Regions from separate parts of the Streptomyces sp. NPDC002076 genome, predicted to be linked through region 3. Evidence: predicted binding sites of a transcription regulator. Region 3 holds the regulator's gene; each other region holds the start of a gene.
What was found. The regulator HrcA, encoded in region 3, represses chaperone genes, less so after heat shock. The targets are predictions, from matches to a motif close to TTNGCACTCNGNNNNNCNGAGTGCNAA.

Region 1: groL (chaperonin GroEL) is a predicted target of HrcA. The motif match lies at 5,491-5,517, and genes of this name have one in related genera.
Region 2: groES (co-chaperone GroES) is a predicted target of HrcA. The motif match lies at 2,218-2,244, and genes of this name have one in related genera.

What each region holds. Positions count from the first base shown of each region.
Region 1 is NZ_JBSFDI010000008.1:199,489-209,466, reverse strand. Features, by position in the region: gene otsB (trehalose-phosphatase) at 1-369, shown strand, start outside; gene ACWCQS_RS19285 (alpha,alpha-trehalose-phosphate synthase (UDP-forming)) at 357-1,796, opposite strand; gene ACWCQS_RS19280 (glucosyl-3-phosphoglycerate synthase) at 1,869-2,813, opposite strand; SAM riboswitch class I at 2,946-3,086, shown strand; gene thrC (threonine synthase) at 3,104-4,387, shown strand; gene ACWCQS_RS19270 (MoaD/ThiS family protein) at 4,384-4,659, shown strand; gene ACWCQS_RS19265 (cold-shock protein) at 5,092-5,298, shown strand; gene groL (chaperonin GroEL) at 5,681-7,303, shown strand; gene ACWCQS_RS19255 (hypothetical protein) at 7,386-8,030, opposite strand; gene ACWCQS_RS19250 (SigE family RNA polymerase sigma factor) at 8,020-8,535, opposite strand; gene ACWCQS_RS19245 (sigma factor-like helix-turn-helix DNA-binding protein) at 8,693-9,820, shown strand; gene ACWCQS_RS19240 (transglycosylase domain-containing protein) at 9,817-9,978, shown strand, end outside.
Region 2 is NZ_JBSFDI010000001.1:573,401-583,378, forward strand. Features, by position in the region: gene groL (chaperonin GroEL) at 13-1,638, opposite strand; gene groES (co-chaperone GroES) at 1,763-2,071, opposite strand; gene ACWCQS_RS02640 (polysaccharide deacetylase family protein) at 2,396-3,196, opposite strand; gene ACWCQS_RS02645 (polysaccharide deacetylase family protein) at 3,256-4,203, opposite strand; gene ACWCQS_RS02650 (THUMP-like domain-containing protein) at 4,294-5,481, shown strand; gene ACWCQS_RS02655 (cell wall-binding repeat-containing protein) at 5,465-7,465, opposite strand; gene ACWCQS_RS02660 (RNA polymerase sigma factor) at 7,557-8,831, opposite strand; gene ACWCQS_RS02665 (YciI family protein) at 8,874-9,230, opposite strand; gene ACWCQS_RS02670 (LCP family protein) at 9,379-9,978, opposite strand, start outside.
Region 3 is NZ_JBSFDI010000016.1:49,750-59,727, reverse strand. Features, by position in the region: gene ACWCQS_RS29980 (hypothetical protein) at 1-106, opposite strand, end outside; gene ACWCQS_RS29975 (VOC family protein) at 286-678, opposite strand; gene ACWCQS_RS29970 (16S rRNA (uracil(1498)-N(3))-methyltransferase) at 695-1,447, opposite strand; gene ACWCQS_RS29965 (nitronate monooxygenase) at 1,444-2,562, opposite strand; gene dnaJ (molecular chaperone DnaJ) at 2,783-3,919, opposite strand; gene hrcA (heat-inducible transcriptional repressor HrcA) at 3,920-4,936, opposite strand; gene ACWCQS_RS29950 (MBL fold metallo-hydrolase) at 5,104-5,826, shown strand; gene ACWCQS_RS29945 (DUF3097 domain-containing protein) at 5,861-6,676, shown strand; gene ACWCQS_RS29940 (Uma2 family endonuclease) at 6,654-7,250, opposite strand; gene hemW (radical SAM family heme chaperone HemW) at 7,333-8,565, opposite strand; gene ACWCQS_RS29930 (SpoIIE family protein phosphatase) at 8,593-9,978, opposite strand, start outside.

The DNA of each region.
Region 1 (9,978 bases), on a different contig from region 3:
GACGACCCGCAGGCCGCGTTCGAGGCCCTGCGCGGCCCCCTCACCGACCTCGCCGCCCGCCACGGCCTGATCGTCGAACCCGGCCGGCTGGTCCTGGAACTGCGCCCGCCGGGCATGGACAAGGGGGTGGCCCTCGCCGACCACGTCCGCAGGACCGGCGCCGAGTCCGTCCTCTACGCCGGCGACGACCTCGGCGACCTCCCCGCCTTCGCCGCCGTCGACGAACTCCGCGCCGACGGCGTCCCCGGCCTCCTGGTCTGCAGCGGCAGCACGGAGGTCACGGAGCTGGCGGAACGCGCGGACGTGGTGGTGGACGGCCCGCCCGGCGTCGTACACCTGCTGCGGACCCTCGCGGCTCAGCTGGACTGAAGCTCCTCCAGCGCCCGCAGCTGATCCAGGAACCACTGAGCGGGCGGCAACGCGGTGGCGGCCGCGGCCAGCCGCTTCGACCGCTCCGCCCGCTCGTCCGCCGGCATGCTCAACGCGGAGTGCAACGCGTCGGCCGTACCCCCGATGTCGTACGGGTTCACCACGAGGGCGTCGGCGCCCAGCTCCTCGTACGCCCCCGCCTCCCGCGACAGCACCAGCGCACAGCCCTCGTCGGAGAGGACCGGCACCTCCTTGGCGACCAGGTTCATGCCGTCCCGGATGGGGTTGACCAGCGCCACGTCGGCGAGCCGGTACGCGGCCAGGGAACGGGCGAAGTCGTCCTTGACGTGCAGCACGACCGGCGTCCAACCGGGCGTGCCGTAGGTCGAGTTGATCTCCTCGGCCACCCGCTGGACCTCGGCGGTGTAGTCCCGGTACACGGCGAGGTCCTGCCGCGACGGATATGCGAACGCCAGATGCACCACCCGCTCCCGCCATTCGGGACGGTCCTCCAGCAACTGCCGGTACGCCAGCAGACCGCGCACGATGTTCTTGGACAGCTCGGTGCGGTCGACGCGCACGACGGTCCTGCGGCCTTCGCCGATCTCCGCGCGCAGCGCGGCCATCCGCTCGTCCACATCGGGCTCGTGGGCCCGCTTGCGCAGGAAGTCGGCGTCCGCGCCGAGCCCGTGCACACCGACCCGCAGGGCCGGGGCCCCGGGTCCCAGGACCGCGTGACAGCACTCCGTGAACGCGTCCGCCCAGCGCCTGGTCAGGAACGCCGCCCGGTCCGCGCCCAGGATGCCGCGCAGCAGCTCGGCGGCGATGTCGTCGGGCAGCAGCCGGAAGTACTCCGGCGGCGCCCACGGGGTGTGCGAGAAATGGCCGATCCGCAGGTCGGGGCGCAGCTCGCGGAGCATCCCCGGCACCAGGCACAGGTGGTAGTCCTGCACCAGCACCGCCGCACCCTCGGCCGCCTCCTCGGCCAGCGCCTCGGCGAACGCCCGGTTGTAGGCCTCGTACGCCGCCCACTGCCGCCGGAACTCCGCGTCGAAGACCGGCTCCAGCGGGGTCTGGTACAGCATGTGGTGCACGAACCACAGCACCGAGTTGGCGATGCCGTTGTAGGCGTCCGAGTGGACCTGCGCGTCGATGTCCAGCATCCGCACCCGCTGCCCGCCGGTGTCCTCGTCCGGCAGCAGCCCGCCGCCCGAGCGCCGTACGGCCTCCCGGTCCCCGTCGCCGAGCGCCGCGCACACCCACAGCGAGCCCGCGTCCGATCCGATGGCCGACAGCCCCGAGACCAGCCCGCCGCCGCCCCGTTTGGCGGACAGCGAGCCGTTCTCGTCCACCGTGTACGAAACCGGGCCGCGGTTGGACGCGACCAGCACCTGAGCCTTCTCGGCAGCACCCTGCGTGGAAGCCATGGTCCTCAACCTAGCCCGGCCCGGAAACGCTCAAACGTACGGCCACGCCGGGTGTCGCCGCCGTATACGAACTCAGGCCACCCGGCGCTCGGCGTACTCGGCGATCTCCACCATCGGCGGCCGTTCCTCGGTGTCCACCGAGTAGGTGCGCGGCTCGAAACCGTCCTCGCCCCGCTCGAACTGGGTGAGGGAGGGGCGGATCAGATGGCCCCGGGCCAGCCTCAGCTGGGCCGTGCGGTAGATCGCCGCGGCCATCCGGCCCAGCGCCTGCCCGTCCTGGTGGCGGTGCTTGCGCACGCCCACGTCCACCTGCGCCAGCGCGTTGAGACCCACCAGGTGCAGGGCGTCCACCAGCATGCCCAGTTCCACGCCGTACCCGACCGGGAACGGCAGCTGTTCCAGCAGTGAGCGCCGGGCCGCGTACTCGCCGCCCAGCGGCTGCACGAATCCGGCCAGCTGCGGCCAGTGCATGTTCAGCAGCGGGCGGGCCATCAGCTCGGTGACCCGGCCGCCCTGGCCGGCCGTCCCGGCGAGCGGACGGTCGTACATCGCCTTGACCAGGTCCACGTCCGGCTCGGTGAGCAGCGGGCCGACGATCCCGGTGACGAAGTCGGGGGAGAACTCCTTCAGGTCCGCGTCGACGAAGCAGACGATGTCCCCGCTGGTCACCAGCAGCGAGCGCCACAGCACCTCGCCCTTTCCGGGGACGGCGGGGATGCGGGGCAGGATCTCGTCCCGGTGAACGACCCGGGCGCCCGCGGCGGTGGCGACCTCGGAGGTGCGGTCGGTGGAGCCGGAGTCGACCACCACGATCTCGTCGACGAGCGGGACCCGCTCCAGGAGGTCGTGGCGGATGATCGCGACGATGTCGCCGACCGTCTCCTCCTCGTTGAGCGCGGGCAGCACGACGGACACCGACTGGCCCGTACGCTGCTTGGCGGCCAAGATCTTGTGCAGCGGGCGATCGGTCACGGACCAGGAGCGGGTGCTCAGCCAGCGCTCGACTTCTTCCAGCACGGTCGGCGGCTCCTCACTGTTGTCTCGCGGTTCGGACGACTCTCTCAACTGTCTTGGCCTTCGGTTACAGTCTTGAACAACGCTGGTGACCATCGCATGTCGGGGGTCAGCCAGGCGCTCACAACCGCATACCGCTCATCCAGAGGGGCAGAGGGACACGGCCCGATGAAGCCCCGGCAACCCCCCTGAGCCGCACTCGTTCACGCGAGGCTCCCGGCCAGGGAAGGTGCCAAATCCGTCTCACGGCGAGGTGCGTCGTGAGGAAGATGAGGAGAAAGGGCCTCGCCTCCATGGCTGTGCAGACAGTTGCAAGCTCCGCCGATTCCACCGTCGACCTCGGCCCCGCCGCGGCCCTGAGCTGTCGCGAGTGCGGTCACCGCGTCCCGCTCGGCCCGGTGTTCGCCTGCGAGGAGTGTTTCGGCCCGCTGGAGATCGCCTACGACTTCTCCGCCTACGAGACCGAAGAGCTGCGCCGCCGTATCGAGTCCGGCCCCGCGAACATCTGGCGGTACGCGCCGCTGCTGCCGGTCCCGGCCGACGTCGCCGACAAGCCGAACCTGAACCCGGGCTGGACCAAGCTGGTCAAGGCCGACAATCTCGCGGCCGAACTCGGCGTCACCGGCGGCCTGTTCGTCAAGGACGACTCCGGCAACCCGACCCACTCCTTCAAGGACCGCGTGGTGGCCCAGGCCCTGGAGGCCGCGCGCGCCTTCGGCTTCACCACCCTGTCCTGCTCCTCCACCGGCAACCTCGCCGGTGCGGTCGGCGCCGCCGCCGCCCGGGCCGGCTTCCGCTCCTGTGTGTTCATCCCGCACGACCTGGAGCAGGGCAAGGTCGTCATGGCCGCGGTCTACGGCGGCGAGCTGGTCGGCATCGAGGGCAACTACGACGACGTGAACCGCTTCTGTTCCGAGCTGATCGGCGACCCGGCCGGCGAGGGCTGGGGCTTCGTCAACGTCAACCTGCGGCCGTACTACGCGGAGGGCTCCAAGACCCTCGCGTACGAGATCTGCGAGCAGCTCGGCTGGCGGCTGCCCGACCAGATCGTGGTCCCGATCGCCTCCGGCTCCCAGCTCACCAAGATCGACAAGGGTCTGCAGGAGCTGGTCAAGCTGGGTCTGGTCGAGGACAGGCCGTACAAGATCTTCGGTGCGCAGGCCGAGGGCTGCTCGCCGGTGTCGACCGCCTTCAAGGCCGGCCACGACGTCGTACGGCCCCAGAAGCCGAACACCATCGCCAAGTCCCTCGCCATCGGCAACCCGGCCGACGGGCCGTACGTCCTGGACATCGCGCGCCGCACCGGCGGTGCGGTGGAGGACGTGACGGACGAGGAAGTCGTCGACGCCATCAAGCTGCTGGCCCGCACGGAGGGCATCTTCGCGGAGACGGCGGGCGGCGTGACCGTGGGCGTCACCCGCAAGCTGCTCAAGGACGGCGTCCTGGACCCGACGAAGACCACGGTGGTCCTCAACACCGGCGACGGCCTGAAGACCCTTGACGCGGTGGCCGGGACCGGCCTCACCGCCACCATCCGACCGACCCTGGACTCCTTCCGAGAGGCTGGCCTCGCATGAGCGTGACCGTTCGCATCCCGACCATCCTGCGCACCTACACCGGCGGGCAGGCCGAAGTGGCCGCCGAGGGTGCCACCCTCGCCGAGGTCATCGAAGACCTGGAGAAGAACCACACCGGAATCGCCGCGCGCGTGCTGGACGACCAGGGCAAGCTCCGCCGGTTCGTGAACGTCTACGTCAACGACGACGACGTGCGCTTCGAGCAGGGCCTGGAGACCGCGACCCCGGACGGCGCCGGCGTCTCCATCATTCCGGCCGTCGCCGGCGGCTGATCGTTACCTTGGGTAACTTCAGTTACGCATTGTTCATCGAATTGCCCCCTCCGTGAGAGAAGCGGAGGGGGCAATTCTGCGTGATTGAGCGCGGTAGAGTTGGGGAACGCGCTCTCGACACGACCGGTCGGGAGCCCTGTATTCATGCCGGACGCCCGACAAGAAGTGGCCAAAGTGCGCGGGCTTTATGCGGCTTTTGTGGTGGTTTGTGGGGCCCGACTTGCCCTGAAGTCGGGTGAATTCACACTACATTCCGGACCGTTCCCGTCCAGAATTCTCGTCCGATTGACCTGTTGCAGACGGCAGTTGGACAGATACATTCAGCCGCGGTCGACGCGTTCCGGCGCACGCCCCCGACCGATGGGGGGTGAGGTCTGACCCGGGTCCGCGAAGTGTGGATCTGTGCAAGGGCCAGTAATAGGGGAGTTAGGCATGGCTCAGGGCACCGTCAAGTGGTTCAACGCGGAGAAGGGGTACGGCTTCATCGCGGTCGACGGTGGTGCGGATGTTTTCGTCCACTACAGCGCGATCCAGATGGACGGTTACCGCACCCTGGAAGAGGGGCAGCGGGTCGACTTCGAGATCTCGCAGGGCCAGAAGGGCCCGCAGGCGGACATGGTCCGGCTGGCGACCAGCTGAAGCACGCGTCGACTGTCAGCGACGTTCTTCGTTCATCTTCGCAGGGCCCGCACCTCGCTCGGGGTGTGGGCCCTGCGTCATGCCCGGGGTCCGGTGTTCGCGGGCGGCTGACGGGGTGCCGTACCCCGTAGGGCGCTTGCCCCACCCGTCGCCCGACCACCACCCCTCAACGAACCCGCTTCGCGGGTGCGCCTTGCACTCGTGCATGCCGAGTGCTAATCATTGGCGTTAGCACTCTGAAGGTGAGAGTGACAGTGAAGGACCGGGTCGGTGAGGCCCGCAGGCCAAGTGGGGCAAGGAACCACGCGGCCGGCGAGCCGTCCGTCGCGGGCGCGGGCGCGGTCCGAAGGAATCACCCCCAGTCCTGGAGGGACCACTTCACATGGCCAAGATCATCGCGTTCGACGAGGAGGCGCGGCGCGGCCTCGAGCGCGGCATGAACCAGCTCGCGGACGCCGTCAAGGTGACGCTCGGCCCCAAGGGCCGCAACGTCGTCCTCGAGAAGAAGTGGGGCGCCCCCACGATCACCAACGATGGCGTCTCCATCGCCAAGGAGATCGAGCTCGAGGACCCGTACGAGAAGATCGGCGCCGAGCTGGTCAAGGAAGTCGCCAAGAAGACGGACGACGTCGCCGGTGACGGTACGACCACCGCGACCGTGCTCGCCCAGGCCCTGGTCAAGGAGGGCCTGCGCAACGTCGCCGCCGGTGCCAACCCGATGGCGCTGAAGCGCGGTATCGAGAAGGCCGTCGAGGCCGTCTCCGCCGCCCTGCTGGAGCAGGCGAAGGACGTCGAGACCAAGGAGCAGATCGCCTCCACCGCGTCCATCTCCGCCGCCGACACCCAGATCGGCGAGCTGATCGCCGAGGCCATGGACAAGGTCGGCAAGGAAGGCGTCATCACCGTCGAGGAGAGCAACACCTTCGGTCTGGAGCTTGAGCTCACCGAGGGCATGCGCTTCGACAAGGGCTACATCTCCGCCTACTTCGCGACCGACATGGAGCGCATGGAGGCGTCGCTCGAGGACCCGTACATCCTCATCGCCAACTCCAAGATCGCCTCCGTCAAGGACCTGCTCCCGCTCCTGGAGAAGGTCATGCAGTCGGGCAAGCCGCTGCTGATCATCGCCGAGGACGTCGAGGGCGAGGCCCTGTCGACCCTGGTCGTCAACAAGATCCGCGGCACCTTCAAGTCCGTCGCCGTCAAGGCCCCGGGCTTCGGTGACCGCCGCAAGGCCATGCTCGGCGACATCGCCATCCTCACGGGCGGCGAGGTCATCTCCGAGGAGGTCGGCCTCAAGCTGGAGAACGCGACCCTGGACCTCCTGGGCCGCGCCCGCAAGGTCGTCATCACCAAGGACGAGACCACCATCGTCGACGGCGCCGGCTCCTCGGAGCAGGTCAACGGCCGCGTGAACCAGATCCGCGCCGAGATCGAGAACAGCGACTCGGACTACGACCGCGAGAAGCTCCAGGAGCGCCTGGCCAAGCTCGCGGGCGGCGTCGCGGTCATCAAGGCCGGTGCCGCCACCGAGGTGGAGCTCAAGGAGCGCAAGCACCGCATCGAGGACGCCGTCCGCAACGCGAAGGCGGCCGTCGAGGAGGGCATCGTCGCCGGTGGTGGCGTGGCCCTGCTGCAGGCCTCCCAGGTCTTCGAGAAGCTGGAGCTCGAGGGTGACGAGGCGACCGGCGCCAACGCCGTGCGCATCGCGCTCGAGGCCCCGCTGAAGCAGATCGCCGTCAACGCCGGCCTCGAGGGCGGTGTCGTGGTGGAGAAGGTGCGCAACCTGACCCCGGGCCACGGCCTGAACGCCGCGACCGGCGAGTACGTCGACCTGGTCGCCGAGGGCATCATCGACCCGGCGAAGGTGACCCGCTCTGCCCTGCAGAACGCCGCCTCCATCGCCGCGCTGTTCCTGACCACCGAGGCCGTCATCGCCGACAAGCCGGAGAAGGCCGCCGCGCCGGCCGGCGGCGGCATGCCGGGCGGTGACATGGACTTCTGATCCTTTCCGGATCACCTGTCCTTTTCGAGGGCGGCATCCCCAGCTTCCGGCTGGGGGTGCCGCCCTCGGGCGTTTGCCCGGCCTAGGCGCTCGGCGCGACCGCCACCGACAGCGTGTCGCCCGGCTTCAGCCTGTTGTAGAGCCATACGGCGTTCTTCGTGTCGAGGCCGATCCAGGTGCCGGTTCGGGGGGCGCAGGTGAGTGAGCCGACGTAGAGGCTGGACCTGTCGGTGCCGCGGAGTTCGACCACGTACGGTTCCGCCACCTTGCAGGCGGACTTGGCGAGTCCGTCGACCGTGTCCCGTGTGAGGTCGAGTTTCGCGGCGACGGTCAGCAGGCCGGTGGTGGGGCCGGTCGGGTAGCCCGAGGTGATCGGCATGACCCGGCCGTCGACGGTCAGGGTCCGCTTCTCGAAGTTCACCATGCCGGTGACCGGGGTCGCGAGAGGGGTGGCGGAGGAGGAGGGGGACGGGAGCCGGGGAGCGGTGGCGGCCGGGGTCTGGCGGTGGGCCGGAGCGTCGTCGCCCGAGTCGAGTGTCAGCGCGAAGGCCGCCAGGGCGAGGGCAGCGGCGCCCGTGCCGACGGTGAGAGCAGTGCGACGACGCCGGCTCCGGCGGACGGCGCGGCGCCGGATCCCGGGGGCGGCGACGGACGGCGGGGTCTCGTTCGCCTTCGCCAACTCGCGGAGTGCGCCGGTCAGTTCATCCGTGGTGAGGTCATCCGACACGGCCGCCCTCCTTCCGTACCGGCTCATCGGCCTCGTCCGTGCCCAGCTGCTTGGCCAGTGCCGCCCGGCCCCGGGACAGCCGGGCCTTGACCGTGCCCACGGGCGCGCCGGTCTCGGAGGCTACCTGCTCCACACTCAGGTCGCACAGATGATGCAGGACGATCGCCAGCCGCTGCGCCTGGGGCAGTTGGCGCAACGCGGCCACCAGCGCGGCGTGTTCGGGGCCGGGTCCCGGCGTCGACTCGGGCGGGGCGTGCCGCCGTACCAGTTCCAGCCAGCGCCTGGCGCGCCGCCAGCGGCTGACCGCCAGCCGTACGGCGACCGTGCGGATCCAGGCCTCGGGTGCGCTGTCGGCCAGGAAGGACTTCCGCCGGTCCCAGGCCCGTACGAACGCCTCCTGCACCACGTCCTGGGCCTCGCCGTGGTCTCCGGTGAAGGCGTACAGCTGCCCGGTCAGACGGGGGAAGGCGGCCGCGTAGAAAGCGTCGAACTCGTCCTCGGTCATGCCCTCCGCCGGAGTCTTGCCGCGTCTTGCTGGGTCTTGCTGCGTCTGTCTGGGTCTTTCGTTTCCCGTGCAACCCACCTGCCCCGCCCGTGCGTACAGGTCCCGTGGGCCGCGTACGCGGCGTACATCGAAACACACGCGACCCAAGGAGAAGACGATGCGGACGGGTGCCCGGATCCATGACGACTTCGCCGCCTGTGCGCGCGCCTGCTGGCCCCGCCTCCTCGTCACCGCGCGGTTGCTCACCGAGGACCTGTCCGAGGCGGACGCTCTGGCGCGGCGGACGCTGATACGGGTGTACGCGCGCTGGCGCCGCGTTCCGCGCAACGACGTGGACTTCCATGTACGGCGTCAGCTCGTGCGGAGCTGGTTGCGGCGGCCGTGGCCGCTCGGCCGGCGTGCCGACCGGCAGCGGGCCGTGCTGGTGCTGCGGTACGGGGAGGGTCTGCCGGACGGGCAGATCGGTCAGTTGCTCGGCATCTCCAAGGGGGCGGTGCGCCACTTCGCCAGGCGCGGGGCGAAGGCGGCCGGGGGTGACGAACAGCGGCTGCGCGAGGCCTACGCCGCCGCGGCTCGTGACGTGGTTCCCGGCCCGCCTCCGCTGGACGCGGTGACCGCGCGGGGGCAGGTGTGGCGGCGGCGCCGGGCCGCGGCGGTCGCCGGTGGCTGTGCGGTGGCGCTGGCGGCCGGGGGTTTCGTCGCCGTCGGCGGGATCGGTGTGGTCGGTGGGGCCGGCGACGGAAGGCCGTCCGGTACGGCCGCGGGCCGGGACGCGGGGTCCGTACGGATCGTGGCGCCGGGGGAGCGGGTGCAGGCGGCGCCCGGCGTGGAGATGTGGCTGACCGCGGACGGCAGCCACTGGTCGACCCCGGAGCAGTCCGACCAGTTCCGCGGCCTGGACGCCTACCCGAGCCACAAGCCGGGGGTCTCCGTGCAGGCGGCGCCGGTGAAGGGCCGGTACTTCCTGTCCGGCCTGTACTACGGCGTCACCGGCGACCCGGGACGCGTCGAGCTGAGCACCGGCCACGGCGAGGTCGCCGCCAAGGTGCTCACCCTGGCGGGCAGCCCCGGCTGGGGCGTCTGGTACGCGAGTACGTCGCTGTCCGCGCGGGACACCAAGGCGCTCTTCGTCCAGGGCATGGCGATGCCGCGGGGCGTCGGGAGCGCCGAGAGCGGTTCGGACGGCGTGGGCAGGGCGGGCGGCGAGGGCGGTATTGGTGTCACGGTCTACGACGCCGCGGGCGCCGTCGTGGCACAGCTGCGGAACGGGGGGTGGCGGGCATGACCCCGGAGCTGAAGGAGGCGCACGAGAAGGAGCCCGGGGAGGCGTCCGAGAAGGTGCCCAAGGAGACGCCGAGGCCCGCGAGTTCGCGCCGTATCCCGCTCCGCGTCCGGCTGCGCCGCAACCGGGGCCGTATCGCGCGCCGGCTGCTGGCCGCCTTC
Region 2 (9,978 bases), on a different contig from region 3:
TCAGCGCAGCGCTCAGTGGGCGTGGCCGTGGCCGTGGCCCGCGGCGGCCGGCTCTTCCTCTTCCTTCTTCTCGACGACCAGGGTCTCGGTCGTGAGCAGCAGGGAGGCGATGGAGGCGGCGTTCTCCAGGGCGGAGCGGGTGACCTTGACCGGGTCGATGACGCCGGCCTTGATCAGGTCGCCGTACTCGCCGGTGGCGGCGTTGTAGCCCTGACCCTTCTCCAGGTCCTTGACCTTGGAGACGATGACGTAGCCCTCCTGGCCGGCGTTCTCGCCGATCCAGCGCAGCGGCTCGACCACGGCGTTGCGGACGACCGCGACACCGGTGGCCTCGTCGCCGGCCTTGTCGAGGTTGCCCTCGAGGACCTTGGAGGCGTGCACCAGGGCGGAGCCACCACCGGAGACGATGCCCTCCTCGACCGCGGCGCGGGTCGCGGAGATGGCGTCCTCCAGACGGTGCTTCTTCTCCTTCAGCTCCACCTCGGTGGCGGCGCCGACCTTGATCACGCACACGCCGCCGGCCAGCTTCGCGAGGCGCTCCTGGAGCTTCTCACGGTCCCAGTCGGAGTCGGTGTTCTCGATCTCGGCCTTGATCTGGGCGACGCGGCCGTGGACGTCCTCGGACTTGCCGGCGCCGTCGACGATCGTGGTGTCGTCCTTGGTGACCGTCACACGGCGGGCGGAGCCCAGCACGTCCAGGCCGACCTGGTCGAGCTTGAGGCCGACCTCCTCGGAGATGACGGTGGCGCCGGTGAGGATCGCCATGTCCTGCAGCATCGCCTTGCGGCGGTCACCGAAGCCGGGGGCCTTCACCGCGACGGCGTTGAAGGTGCCGCGGATCTTGTTGACGACCAGGGTCGACAGGGCCTCGCCCTCGACGTCCTCGGCGATGATCAGCAGCGGCTTGGAGGCGCCGGCCTGGATGACCTTCTCCAGCAGCGGCAGCAGGTCCTGGATGGAGCTGATCTTGCCCTGGTTGATGAGGATGTACGGGTCGTCGAGGACGGCCTCCATACGCTCCTGGTCCGTCACGAAGTACGGCGACAGGTAGCCCTTGTCGAAGGCCATGCCCTCGGTGAAGTCCAGCTCCAGACCGAAGGTGTTGGACTCCTCGACGGTGATGACACCGTCCTTGCCGACCTTGTCCATCGCCTCGGCGATGAGCTCGCCGACCTGCTGGTCCTGGGCGGACAGCGCGGCGACGGCGGCGATGTCGGACTTCTCGTCGATCGGGCGGGCCGAAGCGAGCAGGTCCTCGGAGACGGCAGCGACGGCCGCGTCGATGCCCTTCTTCAGGGCGGCCGGGGAGGCGCCGGCGGCAACGTTCTTCAGACCCTCGCGCACCAGCGCCTGGGCCAGCACGGTGGCGGTGGTGGTGCCGTCACCAGCGATGTCGTTGGTCTTGGTCGCCACCTCCTTCACCAGCTGGGCGCCGAGGTTCTCGTACGGGTCCTCGATCTCGATCTCGCGGGCGATCGTGACACCGTCGTTGGTGATGGTGGGGGCGCCGAACTTCTTGTCGATGACGACGTTGCGGCCCTTCGGGCCGATCGTCACCTTCACCGTGTCGGCCAGCTTGTTGACGCCGCGCTCGAGGGCGCGACGGGCGTCCTCGTCGAACTTCAGGATCTTCGCCATGACAGCGGGAGCCCTCTCGGAAATCTGTGGGTGAAAGACGAACTGCGCCCCGGGCGCCCGGCTTCGTTATCGGTCGCGGGGGCCAGGGGCGCAGCTCAAAAGCAATGGATTGCTTCGAGGTGGACTACTTCTCGATGATCGCGAGCACGTCGCGAGCCGAGAGGACGAGGTACTCCTCGCCGTTGTACTTCACCTCGGTGCCGCCGTACTTGCTGTACAGGACGACGTCGCCGACCTTGACGTCGAGCGGAAGGCGCTCGCCGTTCTCGAACCGGCCCGGGCCCACGGCGAGGACGGCGCCCTCCTGGGGCTTCTCCTTCGCGGTGTCCGGGATGACCAGGCCAGAGGCCGTGGTCTGCTCGGCGTCCAGCGGCTGGACCACGATGCGGTCCTCGAGCGGCTTGATGGCAACCTTGGAGCTGGCGGTCGTCACGATCCGACCTCCCCCTTCGGAGATCTCACGGGGTTAACTGTCTGAGGTGGCGACCAGGTCGATCCGTCGTCGCGGGTGCCGGACCTGCCCGTCGCTTTGTTGGCACTCTCACCTGCGGAGTGCCAGAGCCGAGACTATGACCGGGGTTAGCACTCGGTCAAGCGGAGTGCCAATGCCGTGCGGCGCGTCGGCCGAATCCTGCCCGCGCGGGGTTACTGGTGGCCGGTGTTGCCCTGCCGTCCTGGGGCTGCCGCCCCCAGACCCCCGCGTCGGGCCTGGCGGCCCTCGTCCTCGAACGCCGGACGGGCTGACTGATGCCGCCGATCAGTCCAGGTAGTCCTCCAGCCGCCCCACCGTCAGCCCCCGCTGCTGCACCCTGCGCAGCACCCGCGCCGTGCGCTCCCGCAGGCTCGGCCCTGTCGTCTCGTCCGGGCCGACCAGGATGATGTCGCCGGGGCGCAGGTGATGTTCGCCGTGGATGTAGACGAGGTCGGTCGGGGTCATCGCGGCTCGCCACAGGACGACCGTGGAGATGCCGCAGCCGGCCGCCGCACGCAGGGTGGTGATGTCGTACGCGCCGTACGGCGGGCGGAACAGGCGGGGGCGCAGGCCGAGGCGGGATCTGAGCCGTTCCTGCTGGCCGCAGATCTCGGCGCGCTGTCCGGCGTACGGCAGTCCGGCGAGCGCGCGATGGTCGAGGGTGTGGTTCTGGATGCCGGCGCCGAGCCGGTGCAGACGGGCGAAGTGGCCGTAGGCGGGGCCGGCGATGCTGTCGGTGAGGAACATGCTGACCGGCAGTCGCAGTTCGCGGACCATGTCGACGAAGCGCGGGTCCTTCTCGGCGCCGTCGTCGTAGGTGAGGAACACGACCCGGTCGTGGGTGGGGACGTGGTCCACGACGCCGGGCAGGGCGCGGCCCCCGTGCTGCGGGGTGAGGACGAGGGCGCGGGCGGCGGGCCGCGGCGGGCGGGCGAGGGGCTCGGTCAGGCCCCAGCGGCGGTAGGTCTGGTCGGGGCCCGGCCCGGGCGGGTGCACTCCTTCGGCGGCCTTCTTGCCGAGGCGTTCGATGGGGTCGACGGACTGGGCGCAGCCGGTGAGGAGGAGGGCCGCGGCGAGGAGCGCCACGGCGTACCGGCCCGGGCGGCACCGCCGGGGGCCCGCTCCCCGGTACCCCGCCCCCGGCCTCACAGGTAGTCCTCCAGGCGGGCCACGGCGTAGCCCTCGCGGGTGACCTTGTCCAGGAAGCGGCGCATGTCGTCGACCATCGTGCCGTTCCAGTCGGAGCGGCCGCGGAAGTGGGTGAGGACGATGTCGCCGGGGCGCATCTTCTGGTCGTCCTCGCGGTACTCCCAGTGGTCGACGTAGACCTCCTCGTTCCAGATCGGCGCGTATCTGATGCCGCAGGCCTTGGCGGCGCGCAGGGTGTCCTGGTTGTAGTTGCCGTAGGGGGGCCGGAAGACCGTCGGGCGGCTGCCGAACTGCTTCTCCATGATGTCCTGCATGCCGCAGATCTCGGCCTTCTGCTCCTCGTAGGACAGACCTGGCAGATAGGGGTGGTGCAGGGTGTGGTTGTCGAGGGTGTGGCCGTAGGACTGCATCCTGCGGAAGTAGCCGTAGTCGTCCTTGATCAGGTAGTTGCTGAGGAAGGCGGTGTACGGGACCTTCAGGTCCTGCATCATCCGCAGGAAGCCGGGGTCCTTCTCGGAGCCGTCGTCGATGGTGAGGAAGACGATCTTCTGCCTGGTGGGGATCGTGGTGAAGACCGGGGGCAGGTCCCAGTCGCCCTGGTGGCTCACCTCGAAACCGGCCCGCGCGGTGATCTCCGGTTTCGTCCTGGGTGGCGGTGGTGGCGTCAGCGGGGCCTCCGCCAGCCCCCAGCGTCTGGCCGCCGCGACCAGGCGGGCATGTTCCACGGCCTGGCGGGCCTGGGGGCTCAGGGCCTGTGCGGGGCCGCCCCGGCCGGACGCGGGGCGGGTCACGCCGGGGCCGGCCTGGCTGGACGGGGGGCGGGTCGTGTCGGGCCCGGCGCAGCTGGTCAGAACGGCGGAACAGGCCAGCGCGGCGGCTCCGCAGCCGAGGACCAGACATCCACGGCGAGCCCGGTTCTTATCGTTTTGTACGACAGCTCGCATGACGCCGGATCCTCCCAGGACGGTGCCCGGAGCCCGGGCCGACACCGCCGCCGGAGGCGCACGATCCATCGACTGGCCCACAATGACCCGGTGAACGACCTCGCTCTTCTCCTCACCCCCGAAGGCCGTGCGCTCCTCGACGAGGTCCGCGACACCGCCCCGGCCGACGAACTCGCCGTCGCCACCCGGCTGCGCCGCGAGCACCCCGCCGAGCTGGTGTCGGCCGCGCTCGGCCAGGCCCGGCTGCGGCAGCGGGCGGCGGCGAAGTTCGGGACGGCGGACGCGGGCCGGATGTTCTTCACGCCGAACGGGGTCGAGCAGTCGACGCGGGCGGGCGTCGCCGCCTACCGGGCCGAGCGGTTCACGAAGCTCGGCGTGACCTCGGTCGCCGACCTGTGCTGCGGGATCGGCGGGGACGCGATCGCGTTCGCCCGGGCGGGGATCCGGGTGCTGGCCGTGGACCGGGATCCGGTGACCGCCGCCGTGGCGCGGGCGAACGCCGAGGTGCTGGGGCTGGGCGAGCTGATCGAGGTCCGCGAGGCGGACGTCACCGAGGTCGACACGGGCGGCTACGACGCCGTGTTCGTCGACCCCGCACGGCGGGGCGGGCGCGGAAGGATCTTCGACCCGGAGGCCTACTCCCCGCCCCTGTCCTGGGCGATCGGGGCCGCCCGCACGGCACCCCGCGCGGCGCTGAAGGTGGCGCCCGGCATTCCGCACGAGGCGGTGCCCGCCGACGCCGAGGCCGAGTGGATCTCGGACGGCGGGGACGTCAAGGAGGCGGTGGTGTGGTTCGGCACCGAGCCGGGCGCGGTGCGCGCCACCCTGCTGCCCGGCCCGCGCACGCTGGTCGGCAAGGGGCTGCCCGACCCGGAGGTCCGGCCGGTGGGGCGCTATCTGTACGAGCCCGACGGCGCCGTCATCCGCGCCCATCTGGTCGCCGAGGTGGCCGAACACCTGGACGGCGGGCTGATCGATCCCACCATCGCCTATGTCACCGCCGACGAACTGCGCCCCACGGCGTACGCCTCCGCCTACCAGATCAGCAACCAACTCCCGTTCAACGTCAAGAAGTTGAAGGCCCTGCTGCGCGAGCGCGAGGTCGGCACGCTGACCGTGAAGAAGCGCGGGTCGGCCGTCGAGCCGGAGGAACTGCGCAGGAAGGTCAAGCCGCAGGGGCCGAACGCGGCGACGGTGTTCCTCACCCGGGTCGCGGGGGCGCCGACCATGCTGATCGGGGCCCCCGCGACACCGCCCGCGGCTACTGCGCTGCCGTAGCGCGCAGCGCGCCGAGGTCGGGCGAGACCGTGGCCGCCCGCTGCGGAGTGGCCGGCGAACTCGTCGCCGGCTCCAGGCCGTTGTAGTACGGCGTGTACGTCCACTGGCTGCTGCTCGCGCTGATCGCGGTGCCCGCGGAGTTCAGCGCCGCGGTGGACACCGAGCCGGTGCCGCCGAAGGCCGCCACGCCGTTGATGTTCGCGGCGCCCTTGACCAGGTAGGACTTGGTGTCGGCGGACAGCGGGTCGGCGGACGTCCACAGCAGCGGGCCGAAGACGTTCATCGCCGCGGCGGCCGTCGTGCCGTCGCGCCAGCTGCCGGTGGAGACGAGGACCGCGTTGCCGGGGCCGGACCACCAGAACCGGGCGAGCGCGGCGGCGGTGCCCTCGTGGGTGCTCGCCGTGACCGGGTAGTAGGTGTACGTCGACGGCCAGTTGGAGAACGACGTGTGCGTGAGCGCGTACTTCGCCGAGGCGCCGACCGGGATCATGTAGGTGTTCCGCGGGTCCAGGCCGTTGAGGTACGACTTCACGGACGAGGTCAGCGAGTTGTCGTCGTTGAGCACGACGACCGCCTTGCTGCTGGTGCCGTCCGCGCCGGCGGCCGCCGCGGCGGCGAGCGCCGAGTGGTAGTCGGTGCCGGTGGCGATGAAGACGTAGTCCGGGGCGCTGGTGACCGACTTGGCGACCGCGACCGACGTCGAGTAGCGGGAGGTGCCCGCCAGCCGCTTCGGGGTGAAGCCGAGCGAGCTGACCTTGGAGGCGACGCTGCTGCTCAGGATCGACGTGCCGCCGATGAGATAGACGCTCGCGCCCGGCTTGAGGATCCGCTTGAGCTCGGTCTGCACCGACGAGTCCAGCGCACTGCCGGAGGTCATCAGGACCGGACCGTGCTTCTTGCCCGCGAGGGCGGGCGCGGTCAGCGCGTACGCCTGGCTGTCCTTGGAGACCAGGACGGCGGAGGAGGCGTTCATCAGGCCCGGCTCGCTCTTGCCGAGGGTGTTCCAGGTCCAGCGGGACCCGGCGATGTTGGTGCCCTGGACATCGGCGCCCCAGACCCGGCCGAGCGCGTTCTTGCGCAGCGGCTGCCAGGCGAGGTCCGACTTGGTGGTGGTCGGCGAGTCGTAGAGGACCTTGGTGGTGCCCGTGGACAGGTCGAGGACCTGGTCCTGGTGATCGCCGGAGGCCGTGGTCAGCTCGTACGCCAGCCGGGTGCCGTCGGGCGACCAGGCGGGCCGCGCGATGGTGCCGGTCTCGTCGGGCAGCCGCGGAGTGACCGTGCCGGTGGCCACGGCGACCGTGTACAGCTTGCCGCCGACGGTGTAGGCGACCGTGGTGCCGTCCGGGGAGATGGCCGGGGCGTTCGCCTTTCCGGTGACCAGCTGCTTGAGGCCGCCGGTCGCGCCGTCGTACAGCCACACGGCGCCGTAGCGGGTGTCGCCGCTGCACGTGCTGCCCGAGCGGATGAACGCCAGCTTGCCGTCGACGGCGCCGCTGGGCTGGCTGTCGCAGCCCTCCTGCGCGGTGGCGAACAGGTGCCGCTGGATGCGGCTGCCGTCGGACGGGGCGACCCGCAGCCGCCCGCTGAGCGTGAAGACGACCTGGCTGCCGCCCCACAGGAAGGTCGGGTCGTCGGCGAGGATCGAGTTGGTCGTGTTGACCGGAAGCTCCACCGGCCCCGCGAAGTCGTGGCCGACGACGTTGACGCGGCCGGTCGACTGGTTGACGTACGCCATGCGGCTGCCGTCGGGCGACCAGGCGGGCTTCATGGCGTTCTTCACCCGGGCCACGGGCGCGGTGCCGTCCTCGTACAGCTGCGAGACGGTGCCGTCCAGGTCGGCGGTCAGGATGCCGCCGGTCGCGGTCCAGCCGGAGGCGCCGGCCGACGCGCCCGGGGCCAGCGCCACGCCGGTGCCGGCGGCCAGGGCCGTGGCGACGGAGAGCGCGACGGCCCTGCGCCGCGCGGAGGATCTGAGATACGACAAAGGGTGTACCCCCCCACAGGTAGCGGATGATGCTGCCCAGCCTGCGGAAGGTGACACGCAGGTTGCGTGGCAGCCGCGCAACTGTAAACCCTCAGTGATCAGGAAGGGAATGCGCTTTCGCGAGCAACAGCTGCCGCTCGCGTTCGTTGCGTGTGAGGGCCACCGCCCGCTCGAACTCCGTCCGCGCCTCCGCCGTGCGGCCGAGGCGGGCCAGCAGGTCACCGCGGACGCTGGGCAGCAGGTGGTAGTCGCGCAGGGCGGGTTCGGCGGTCAGGGCGTCCACCAGTTTCAGGCCCTCGGCCGGGCCGTCGGCCATCGACACGGCGACCGCGCGGTTCAGCTCCACCACCGGGGACGGGGCCCGGGCGGCCAGCAGGCCGTACAGGGTGGCGATGGCACGCCAGTCGGTCTCCTCGTAGTGGTAGGCGTGCGCGTGGCAGGCGGCGATGGCCGCCTGGAGGGCGTACGGCCCCGGGGCCCCGGTGGAGGTGGCGCCGGCCCGGTCCAGGGCGCGGATGCCGCGGGCGATGAGCATGCGGTTCCAGCGGCGGCGGTTCTGGTCCTTGAGCAGGACGGGTGCGCCGTCGGGGCCGGTACGGGCGGCCGTGCGGGAGGCCTGGAACTCCAGCAGCGCGGTCAGCCCGTGCACCTCCGGCTCCTTGGGCATCAGCGCGGACAGCACGCGGGCCAGGCGCAGCGCGTCCTCGCACAGGCCGGGGCGGAGCAGGTCGTCACCGGCGGTGGCCGCGTACCCCTCGTTGAAGATCAGGTAGATGACGTCCAGGACGGAGCCGAGGCGGGCCTCGCGGTCGGGGCCGCAGGGCACCTCGAAGGCGACGTTCCTCCTCGCCAGGGTGCGCTTGGCGCGGACGATGCGCTGGGCGATCGTCGGCTCCGGGACGAGGTAGGCGCGGGCGATCTCGGCCGTGCTCAGGCCGCCGAGCAGGCGCAGGGTGAGCGCGATGCGGGCCTCGGGCGAGAGCACCGGGTGGCAGGCGGTGAAGACGAGCCGGAGCAGGTCGTCGTCGATGTCGTCCGGGTCGGCGGGAGCCTCCGGTGGGGCCGTCGTCTCCAGGTCCCGGCCGATCTCGGCGAGCTTGCGGGCGTAGGTCTCGCGGCGCCGGATCAGGTCGACGGCGCGGTGCCGGGCGGTCGCCATGAGCCAGGCGCCGGGGTTGTCGGGCACACCGTCGCAGGGCCATTGCTCCAGGGCGGCGACCAGCGCGTCCTGCGCCAGTTCCTCGGCGATGCCGACGTCCCGGACGATCCGGGCGACACCGGCGATGACGCGGGGCGACTCCAGACGGAAGACGGTCTCGATGGCATGGGCGGTGCCGGGCTGTGCCGGGGTGGGCTGTGGTTCCACAGCCCACCATGCAACACCGCCGTACGACACGACGCCAGGCACTCAGCCCTCGGCGATCTCCCGCACCTCACAGGTCACGGTCCAGAAGTCCTCGTGGACCTGCAGGAACCGCTTGGCCCACTCCAGGGCCTCGGCCTTGTCCTTGCACTGCATGATCGCGTAGCCGCCGACCGCCTCCTTGGTCTCGGTGAACGGCCCGTCGGTGACGGAGATCTTGCCGCCCTCCCAGCGCACCTGGGTGCCCTGGGCCGACGGGGTGAGCCCGGCGGTGTCGAGCATGACGCCGGCCTTGGTGACCTCCTCGATCAGCTCGCCCATCCGCTGCATCAGCTCGGGGCTGGGGCCCTCGGCGGGGGCGGCGGACTCGTCGATGCGCACGAGCGACAGATAGCGGGGCATGGTGGCTCCTTCGGTCGGGCGGCGGGGCCTGTCCCCGCCGCTCACCCATGCGTCGAACGGCAGACACCCGGATCGACACAATCCCCGAAGTTTTTTCCGGCGGATTTCTCCGCTCTTCCTTCTCCGCTCGTCGTCGGGCCGTACCGGCTCAGCGCAGGGACGCCCACAGCCTGGTCGCCGCCGGCTCGTTGGCGATCACCCGGTTGTGGTCGGAGGGGGCGGTGACGACCGGCATCATCACCGTCTTCACATGGTCGGCGGTCAGGCCCTTGAGGCTCTGGCCGAGCCGCGTCAGCTCGCCCAGGGAGCCCAGGCCGGTGTCCGTGGTGAGGCTCGCGGTCACCGCGTCGGCGACCCGGTACAGCTTGGCCGGGTCGGTGAGCAGGTTCGTGGCGGCCATCTGCTCCAACAGGGCCTTGACCAGCATCTGCTGCAGCCCTATGCGGCCGAGGTCGCTGCCGTCGCCTATGCCGTGCCGGGTGCGGGCGAGCGCGAGGGCCTGCTTGCCGTCGAGGTGGTGGGGGCCGGCCTTCAGGTGCAGATGGCTCTGGTCGTCGTCGATGTTCTGCGTGGTGGTCACGTCGACCCCGCCGAGCGCGTCGACCAGCTTGGCGAAGCCGGAGAAGTCGATCTCGATGTAGTGGTCCATGCGGACGTTCGTGATCGACTCGACGGTCTTCACCGCGCACACCGGCCCGCCCACCGCGTATGCGCTGTTGAACATCGCGCCGTAGGCCACCGCCGTCGA
Region 3 (9,978 bases):
CCGGCTGACACGCCACCATGGCCGCGCCGGCCACCACGACGAGCCCGGCCACGGCCACCGCCCGCGTCCCGCATCTCCCGTACCGAATCCGCCTCAATGCCCGCATGCAGGGCAGAGTGCCACCGGCACGAACGGCACGGAAGGCCACATACGGCCACTCACCCGTTCGGGGTCCGGGCCGGCGCGCCCTGAAGGGGCGCGGGGAACTGCGCGATCAGCCCCCACGGCGCCGCAGTCGTCCGACAGGACATCCCGGCACTGCACGCGGTCAAACCAGCGGAGCGCCTAGCCGCGCAGCAGCAGCCACTCCTGGAGTTCGACCAGGTTGCCCTCCGGGTCCTTGAGATGGGCGACTCGCATGCGGTCGGTCATGGGGGCCGGGCCGTGGAGGAGGGTGGCGCCGCGGGAGGTGATCTCGGCGCAGTAGGCGTCCAGGTCGTCCACGCGCAGGACGACCAGGGAGCGGTGACCGGTGGCCGTGTCCCCAAGTTCCGCCAGCACCTCGGCCATCATCGCCCGGTCCTGCAACGCGATCCCGGCAGAGCCGGCGTGCGGGCTGAACTTCTCGTACGGCCCCTCGGTCGCGCCGGACTGCGGCTTCAGGCCGAGAACGTCGGCGTAGAAGCGGTAGCAGGCGGCGAAGTCGGTGACCAGGAGCCGGACTTGGGCGAGTTCCACGGTTGTCCCCCAGGTGTCAGGACCAGCGGCCGGTGCGGCCCAGCAGCAGGGCCACGGCGGCGGTGCCGGCGGTTGATGTACGCAACACGGTAGGACCGAGGACGTACGCCTTCGCACCCGCCTCCTGGAAGAGCGCCAACTCGTCGCGTGCGACGCCCCCTTCGGGGCCGACGACCAGCACGATCTCGCCCTCGGTGGGCAGTTCGGCGGTCGCCAGCCGCTCACTCGCGTGCTCGAAGTCGGAGTGGAGCACGGCGGCGAAGTCGGCCTTGGCGAGAAGTGCGGCAACCTGCTTGGTGGTTGCCGCGTCCGCGACCTCCGGGAAGCGCAGCCGACGGGACTGCTTGCCTGCCTCGCGCGCGGTGGCCCGCCACTTGGCCAGCGCCTTCTGACCCCGGTCGCCCTTCCACTGGGTGATGCACCGCGCGGCCTGCCAGGGCACGATCGCGTCGACCCCGGTCTCCGTCATCGTCTCCACGGCGAGTTCGCCCCGGTCGCCCTTCGGGAGGGCCTGGACCACGGTGATCCGGGGGCTGGGCTCCGGCTCCACCGGGAACTCGAAGGGCTCGACCACCATGTGGTCCTTGCCCGACACGCTGACGACGACCCCGGCCGCGCCCCGCCCCTTGCCGTCCGTCAGCACCACGTTCTCACCGGGCTGCAGCCGCCGTACCGAGACCGCGTGCCGCCCCTCGGGGCCGTCGACGTCGACGACCGAACCGGGGCCCACGCCCTCCAGCGAGTCCACGACGAACACCGGCGCGGTCATCGCAGTCCCCCCTTGCCCGACAACGCTGTCCGGGCCGCGTCGAGTTCGGCGGCCAGCACCTCCACCAGCTCCCCGGCGGGCAGCTCGCGGGCCAGCCGGTGTCCCTGCCCCGCCCACAGCGCCATGCCCTGCGCGTCCCCGGCCTTGGCGGCGGCCTTGCGCAGCGGCGAGGTGAGGTGGTGGATCTCCGGGTAGGCGGCGGGAGCGTACGGGCCGTGCTCGCGCAGGAAGCGGTTGACCAGTGCGCGCGCCGGGCGGCCGGAGAAGGCCCGGGTCAACTCGGTGCGCGCGAAAAGGGGGTTGGTCAGCGCCTGCTTGTGTACGGCCTGGGCGCCGGACTCGGGGGTGGCGAGGAAGGCGGTGCCCAGCTGGGCCGCGCTCGCGCCGGCCGCGAGGACGGCGGCAATCTGGCTGCCGCGCATGATGCCGCCGGCGGCGACGACCGGGATGCTCACGGCCTCGCGGATCTGCGCGACCAGCGACAGCAGCCCGATCCCGGCGCCGTCGTTCTCGGGGAGGTCCCGGTGGGTGCCCTGGTGGCCGCCCGCCTCCACGCCCTGCGCGATCACCGCGTCCGCCCCGGCCCGCTCGACGGCGCGGGCCTCCTCGGCGGTGGTGGCGGTGACCAGGGTGAAGGTGCCGACGCGGCGCAGGCCGTCGAACACCTCCCGGCTCGGCACGCCGAAGTGGAAGGAGACCACCGGCACCGGGTTGTCGAGGAGTACGGCGAGCTTGGCGTCGTAGCCGTCGTCCCGGCCGCTGTCCGGATCGCCCAGCTCGGTCTCGTACCAGGCGGCCTCGCCGGCCAGCTGATGGGCGTAGACCTCGACGGCGCCGGAAGGGGGCACGGCGTTGGCCGCTCCGGTGGAGCCGGTGCCCGCACCGGGGTACTCGGACTGGGGCATGAACACGTTCACACCGAAGGGGCGGCTCGTCAGCCCGCGCAGCTGCTTGATCTCCTGGTACATGCCATCGGCGGTCTTGTACCCGGCGGCGAGAAACCCGAGGCCACCGGCCTCGGAGACGGCGGCGGCGAGCTGCGGGACGGAGACACCGCCCGCCATGGGGGCCTGCACGATCGGGTAGGGGAAGAGATCGGTCAGCGCGGAGGACATGACCGCATGTTGTCACGTCCTTTGAACAAGTCCGAATCCGGGCGACCGATGGCATAAACCAATGGCATACGGGGTGCCGAAGCACCCCGTCAGACCTCCACCGGCGACGGTTCAGCGCCCTTTGAACGCATCCCTCAACCGCGAGAAAAACCCCTGCTGCCCCGGCTGACCGTGCCTGCGGGGGCCGACCCTCGGACCCCCGGTCACGCCGCAGCGCACGTCAGCGCCCGTTGAACGCGTCCTTCAACCGCGAGAACAACCCTTGCTGTCCCGGCTGGAACTGCCCCTGGGGCCGTTCCTCGCCGCGCAGCTTGGCCAGCTCGCGCAGCAGGCGCTCCTGGTCCGGGTCCAGCTTGGTCGGGGTCTGCACCTCGACGTGCACGATCAGGTCACCCCGGCCGCCGCCGCGCAGATGCGTGACGCCCCGGTTGTGCAGCGGGATCGACTGGCCGGACTGGGTGCCGGGCCGGATGTCGACCTCCTCCATGCCGTCCAGCGTCTCCAGCGGCACCTTGGTGCCGAGCGCCGCCGCGGTCATCGGGATGGTGACCGTGCAGTGCAGGTCGTCACCGCGCCGCTGGAAGGTCGGGTGCGGCAGCTCGTGGATCTCGACGTACAGGTCACCGGCCGGACCGCCGCCCGGCCCGACCTCGCCCTCACCGGCGAGCTGGATCCGCGTGCCGTTGTCGACACCGGCCGGGATCTTGACGGTGAGCGTGCGGCGGGAGCGGACGCGGCCGTCGCCGGCGCACTCCGGGCACGGGGTCGGCACGACCGTGCCGAAGCCCTGGCACTGCGGGCACGGCCGGGAGGTCATGACCTGGCCCAGGAAGGACCGGGTGACCTGCGAGACCTCACCGCGGCCCCGGCACATGTCACACGTCTGAGCGGTCGTACCGGGCGCAGCGCCCTCACCGTTGCAGGTGTTGCAGACGACCGCGGTGTCGACCTGGATGTCCTTGGTCGTCCCGAAGGCCGCCTCGTCCAGCTCGACCTCGATCCGGATCATCGCGTCCTGGCCGCGCCGGGTGCGCGAGCGCGGGCCGCGCTGCGACGCCGTACCGAAGAACGCGTCCATGATGTCGGAGAAGTTGCCGAAGCCACCGGCCCCGAAGCCGCCCGCGCCCGCGCCGCCGGACTGCGAGAGCGGGTCGCCGCCGAGGTCGTAGACCTGCTTCTTCTGCGGGTCCGACAGCACCTCGTAAGCGGCGTTGATCTCCTTGAACCGCTCCTGGGTCTTCGGATCGGGGTTGACGTCCGGGTGCAGCTCGCGCGCGAGCCGACGGAACGCCTTCTTGATCTCATCCTGCGACGCGTCGCGGCGCACGCCGAGAACGGCGTAATAGTCCGTGGCCACTTACGACTCCGCCAGGATCTGTCCGACGTACCGTGCCACTGCGCGTACCGCTCCCATCGTTCCCGGATAGTCCATGCGGGTCGGTCCGACCACGCCGAGCTTGGCAACCGCCTCGCCGCCCGAACCGTAGCCGACCGACACCACGGAGGTGGAGTTGAGTCCCTCATGGGCGTTCTCGTGCCCGATACGCACCGTCACGCCCGGATCCTTCGCCTCGCCGAGGAGCTTGAGGAGCACGACCTGCTCCTCCAGGGCCTCCAGGACGGGCCGGATCGTGAGGGGGAAGTCATGTCCGAAGCGGGTGAGATTGGCGGTACCGCCGATCATCAGCCGCTCCTCGTTCTCCTCGACGAGTGTCTCCAGAAGAGTGGAGAGCACCGTCGAGACCGTACCGCGGTCCTCGGGGTCGAAAGCCTCCGGCAGGTCCTCGACCAGCGTCGGCACGTCCGAGAACCGGCGGCCCGCGACCCGGCTGTTCAGCCGCGCGCGCAGATCGGCGAGGGAGGTCTCGCCGAAGGGCGCCGGGCAGTCGACCATCCGCTGCTCGACCCGGCCGGTGTCCGTGATCAGCACGAGCATCACCCGCGCGGGGGCGAGCGAGAGCAGTTCCACGTGCCGCACGGTGGACCGGGTCAGGGACGGGTACTGCACGACGGCGACCTGCCGGGTGAGCTGCGCGAGCAGCCGTACCGTCCGCGCCACGACGTCGTCGAGGTCGACGGCGCCCTCCAGGAAGTTCTGGATGGCGCGCCGCTCGGGCGCGGTCATCGGCTTGACGCCCGCCAGCTTGTCCACGAACAGCCGGTAGCCCTTGTCGGTGGGGATGCGCCCCGCGCTGGTGTGCGGCTGCGCGATGTACCCCTCGTCCTCCAGGGCCGCCATGTCGTTACGGACCGTCGCCGGGGACACGCCGAGGCTGTGCCGCTCGGTGAGGGCCTTCGACCCGACCGGCTCCTCGGTGCCGACGTAGTCCTGGACGATGGCGCGCAGTACCTGCAGCCTGCGTTCACTCAGCATCCGCGCGCACCTCCAGCACGTCGTCCCTCGGTTCCTGTCCTGCGGTTCGTCCGCCTGGCACTCTTCGCATGCGAGTGCCAGCGTTCCCCGGCCCAGTGTACGGCTGTCGGGTACACCCAGGGCAAGGTCGGTGCGGCGCCGGCGGCTCGTGCGGCTAGCGTCACGGTATGACGGTGACTTGGGAAGAGCTGGGGTGGGAGCGGCTGGCCGCGGGGGTCGGCCGGTGCCGGCTGCCCGGCTGGGACTGCACGGTCGGGCTGGTCCTCGGGCAGGGTACGGCGCTGATGGTGGACGCCGGCTCCGGCCTGGCCGAGGGCGCGCGGCTGCGGACACAGGCCGAGGAGCTGGCCGGCGGCCGTGTGACCCATCTCGCGCTGACCCATCCCCACTTCGACCACGTCTTCGGGGCGGCGGCCTTCGCGGGGTCGGAGGTGTACGGGGCGGTGGGTGTCGACGTGGTGTTCGCCCACGAGCGCGAGGAGCTGCGCCTGGACGCCGTGCGCAACGGACTGCCGGTCGCCGACGCCGACGCGGCGGTGGACGCGCTCGTGTCGCCCCGGCATCCGGTCTCCGGCGAGTGGACGCTGGACCTCGGGGGCGGCCGGCAGGTTCTGCTGGCGAACGTGGGGCCGGGCCACACGGCGCACGATCTGGCCGTCCTGATCCCCGGTTCACCGGAGGTCGTCTTCTGCGGCGACCTGGTCGAGGAGTCCGGCGAGCCCCAGGCGGGCCCGGACGCTATCCCGTCCCGCTGGCCGGACGCCCTGGACCGGCTCCTGTCCCTGGGCGGCGAGGACGCGCTGTACGTGCCCGGTCACGGAGCGGTGGTGGACGCGGCGTTCGTACGACGGCAACGCGAGGAGCTGGCAGCGCGTTTCGGCGTGTCGTAGGCGCGGGTCCGCCGGTTTCCCTATCGTCATCCGAATGCGCCAGTACTCCGCCGACCTGACCCCGCCCTGGAAGAAGCAGCAGCCGGTGCCGGAGGTACCGGCGGAGCCCGGCCTGGTGGTGGAGGAGCCCGGCACCGGTTTCTGCGGGGCGGTGATCCGCTGCGAGGCGGGCACGGTGACGCTGGAGGACCGCTTCGGCAAGCACCGGGTGTTCCCGCTGGAGCCACGGGGTTTTCTGCTGGAGGGGCGGGTGGTGACGCTGGTACGGCCGTCGTCCTCGGCTCCGCTACGACCCACCCGTACCGCCTCCGGCTCGGTCGCCGTACCCGGTGCCCGCGCCCGCGTGGCCCGCGCCGGCCGTATCTACGTCGAGGGCCGGCACGACGCCGAGCTGGTCGAGAAGGTGTGGGGCGACGATCTGCGCATCGAGGGCGTGGTCGTGGAGTACCTGGAGGGCGTGGACGACCTGCCGTCGATCGTGTCGTCCTTCGCGCCGGGTCCGGACGCGCGGCTGGGCGTCCTGGTGGACCACCTGGTGCCGGGCACGAAGGAGTGGCGGATCGCGGAGTCGGTGACCAGCGAGCACGCGCTGGTGGTCGGCCACCCGTACATCGACATCTGGCAGGCGGTGAAGCCGGCCGCGCTGGGGATCGAGGCCTGGCCGACGGTGCCGAAGGGTCAGGACTGGAAGACGGGGGTGTGCCGGGCGCTGGGCTGGCCGTCGGAGAACACCGGGGCGGTGTGGCAGGCGATCCTGAAGCGGGTGGGGTCCTACAAGGATCTGGAGCCGGAGTTGCTGGGGCGGGTGGAGGAGCTGATCGACTTCGTCACGGGTAGCGGTGGGGCCTGACGTTCGGGAACGCTCCGAACTCGGTGGTGTCCAGTTCGAGTCCCAGATCCTCCAACGGGACTGGATCACCGAACTTGATGATCTCCTGGCTGCGGTAGTCAGCGTCCTCACCCTGGCCCGAAGGCTTTGTCAACAGGACGCAGTGCGCCATGACCGGGTCGAGGATGAGGTAGGCGGGGATCTTTCCCGCCGCGTAGATCGAGCGCTTGACCACGTAGTCCTGGTGGACGCTGGACTTGGAGACGACCTCGACGACCATCGTGATCAGCCCGGACGGCAACAGGCGCCCTGAACGCGGCATTGCGTCGCGCTCCATTACCACCAAGTCCGGCACCGGCTCGCTGGCCTCGTCAAGGATGTCGACGTCCTGGGTCTGAAGCCGAGCCCACCGCTTGCGCGGGATCTGGTCCAACACGTCTTCCACGATCATGTTGTGGACCAGATCAGGGCTGGCCATCATCACAATTACCCCCCGGAGAAGCTCGACCCTGACGCCCTCCGGAGGCTCGAACTCCTCGAAGAACTTGGTCATCCCACGCTCGTCCACAGCGGTCATCTCCGTGGCCCTCCACATCCGCCGCGTCCTTTTGGCGGCAGCCTACGAACCAGGTTAGGGACCGAACCGGCGTTCCGGGGGGATTCACTCGCGGGAGTGATCAGTCCACCAGGTCCCGCACCACCGCGTCCGCCAGCAACCGCCCCCGCAGCGTCAGCACGGCCCGCCCCTCCTCGTACGGCCCCTCCTGGAGGAGCCCCTCCGCCAGCGCGCGCCGGGACGCCGCGAGTCCCTCCTCCTTCAGCAGGGACAGCGGCACCCCCTCCCGCAGCCGCAGTTCCAGCAGGATGCGCTCCACGCGCCGGTCCTCGTCGGACAGCAGCTCCCGACCCGCCCCCGGGGAGCGGCCGGAGGCGAGCGCCGCCGCGTACGCCCCCGGATGCTTGACGTTCCACCAGCGCACCCCGCCCACGTGCGAGTGCGCCCCGGGACCCGCGCCCCACCAGTCGGCGCCGCGCCAGTACAGCTCGTTGTGCAGGCAGCGGCCCGCCTCCGAGGTGGCCCAGTTGGAGACCTCGTACCAGTCGAAGCCCGCCCCGGACAGCACCTTCTCGGCGATGAGGTACCGGTCCGCGTGCACGTCGTCGTCGGTCATCGGGACCTCGCCCCGGCGGATCCGGCGGGCCAGCTGCGTGCCCTCCTCCACGATGAGCGCGTACGCGCTGATGTGGTCCGGCCCCGCGCCGATCGCCGCGTCCAGCGAGGCCCGCCAGTCGTCGTCGCTCTCGCCGGGGGTGCCGTAGATCAGGTCGAGGTTGACGTGCTCGAAGCCCGCCGCTCGCGCCTGAGCCACACACTCCTCGGGGCGGCCCGGCGTGTGGGTGCGGTCGAGCACGCGGAGCACATGCTGCCTCGCGCTCTGCATGCCGAAGGAGATCCGGTTGAAACCGCCTTCCCGGAGGGTGGCCAGGTACGCCGGATCGACCGACTCCGGGTTCGCCTCCGTCGTGATCTCCGCGTCCGGCGCCAGGCCGAACTCGTCGCGGATGGCCCCCAGCATCCGTACGAGGTCGTCCGCGGCCAGCAGCGTGGGCGTACCGCCGCCGACGAACACCGTGCGGACCTGGCGCGGGTCGTCGCCGAGCACCTTCCGGGCGAGCCGGATCTCGTCCGTCAGCGTGTCCGCGTAGTTGTCGCGGGACGCCAGCACGCCTCCCGTGCCGCGCAGCTCCGTGGCGGTGTAGGTGTTGAAGTCGCAGTAGCCGCAGCGGGTCGCGCAGTACGGGACGTGCAAGTAGAAGCCGAGCGGGCGGTCGGCCGCCCCGGCGAGCGCGTGCGCGGGCAGCGCGCCGTCGGCGGGGACGGGCTCGCCGTCGGGGAGTGCGGAAGGCATGTACTCCATTGTCCCGTACGGCGGCGGTCACTCCGCCTGGAGCACCAGCAGGGCGAGGTCGTCCTCGAGCGGGCCCCCGCCGAAGTCGTCCACCAGGCGGCGGATCCTCTCCGCGATCAGCTCGGCGCTGAGCCCGGCGCAGCCGGACAGGGCGCGGGCGAGGCCGTCGCCGTCGTCGAACTGGCGCGAGCCCGAGCGCCGCTCGGTCACCCCGTCGGTGACGCACAGCAGGCTGTCGCCGGACCGCAGATCGAGGGTCTCGCTGGTGTACGTCTCGTCCTCGACCACGCCGAGCAGCGTCTGCGGGCCGGCGGCGGTGCGCACGGTGCCGTCGGGGCTCAGGACCAGCGGGAGCGGATGGCCGGCGGAGGCGAGGGTGCAGCGGACGCCGCCGTCGTACGGGGTCAGCTCGCCGTAGAGCAGGGACAGGAAGCGGGTCTGCGGGCCGTCCCCGGTGGCCAGGCGGCCGCCGGCGGCGACGAGGGCGCGGGCGGCGGCGTCGGCGGCCTCGGTGGCGTCGTCCAGGAGGAGCTGGTTGAGGCGGTCGAGGACGTCGGCGACCCGGTAGCCCTCGCGGGCGAGGAGGCGCAGCCAGGGGCGGGCGAGGCCGATCACGACCGCCGCCTCGGGCCCCTTGCCCTGGACGTCGCCGACGGCGAAGCACCAGCGGCCGTCGCCGGCCGGGAACAGGTCGTAGAAGTCGCCGCTGGGGCCGCCCTTGTCGCACGGCTCGTGGACGAGCGCGCTGCTCACGCCGGGGATCTGGGCGACCGCTCCGGGCAGCAGGCCGCGCTGCAGGACGGCGCTGATGGTGGCCTGGCGGGCGTACTGGCGGGCGGCGCCGATCGCCAGGGCGACGCGACGGCCGAGGTCCTCCACGAGCCCGGTGACCTCGTCGGGGAAGCGCGCGAACCCGCTGCGGCCGATGACCAGTGTGCCGAGCGGCCGGCCGCCCGCGATCAGCCGGTACGCCAGCGCCGTGCCGTCGGCGCCCTGCGGGCCGAGCGCATGGCCGGGCCAGGGGTACGGCTCGGGGCCGGAGCGCAGCCCCTCGCGCAGGCAGGGCGGCTCCTTCTCCAGGGCGCACCGCAGTTCCTCGATGTGGTTCTCGCTGGCGTGCCAGACCCGGTCGGGGCCGCCGGCGGCGCCGCCACGCAGGGTCGCCTCGTCCTCCAGCCACACCGCGCACCAGTCGGCGAGCCGGGGCACGATGAGCTGGCCGGCGAGGGCGGTGACCAGGTTCTCGTCGAGCTGTCCGGCGAGCAGGTCGGAGGCCTCGGCGAGGAACGACAGCGCGCCCCGGCCCAGCCAGTCCCGGTCGCCGTGGGCGCGGTGCGGGTGCGGGGCCAGGTCCTCCGCGACCTCCAGGGGGGCGTCCGGGGCGGGGGCGTCCGGGTCCTCGACGCCGCCCGG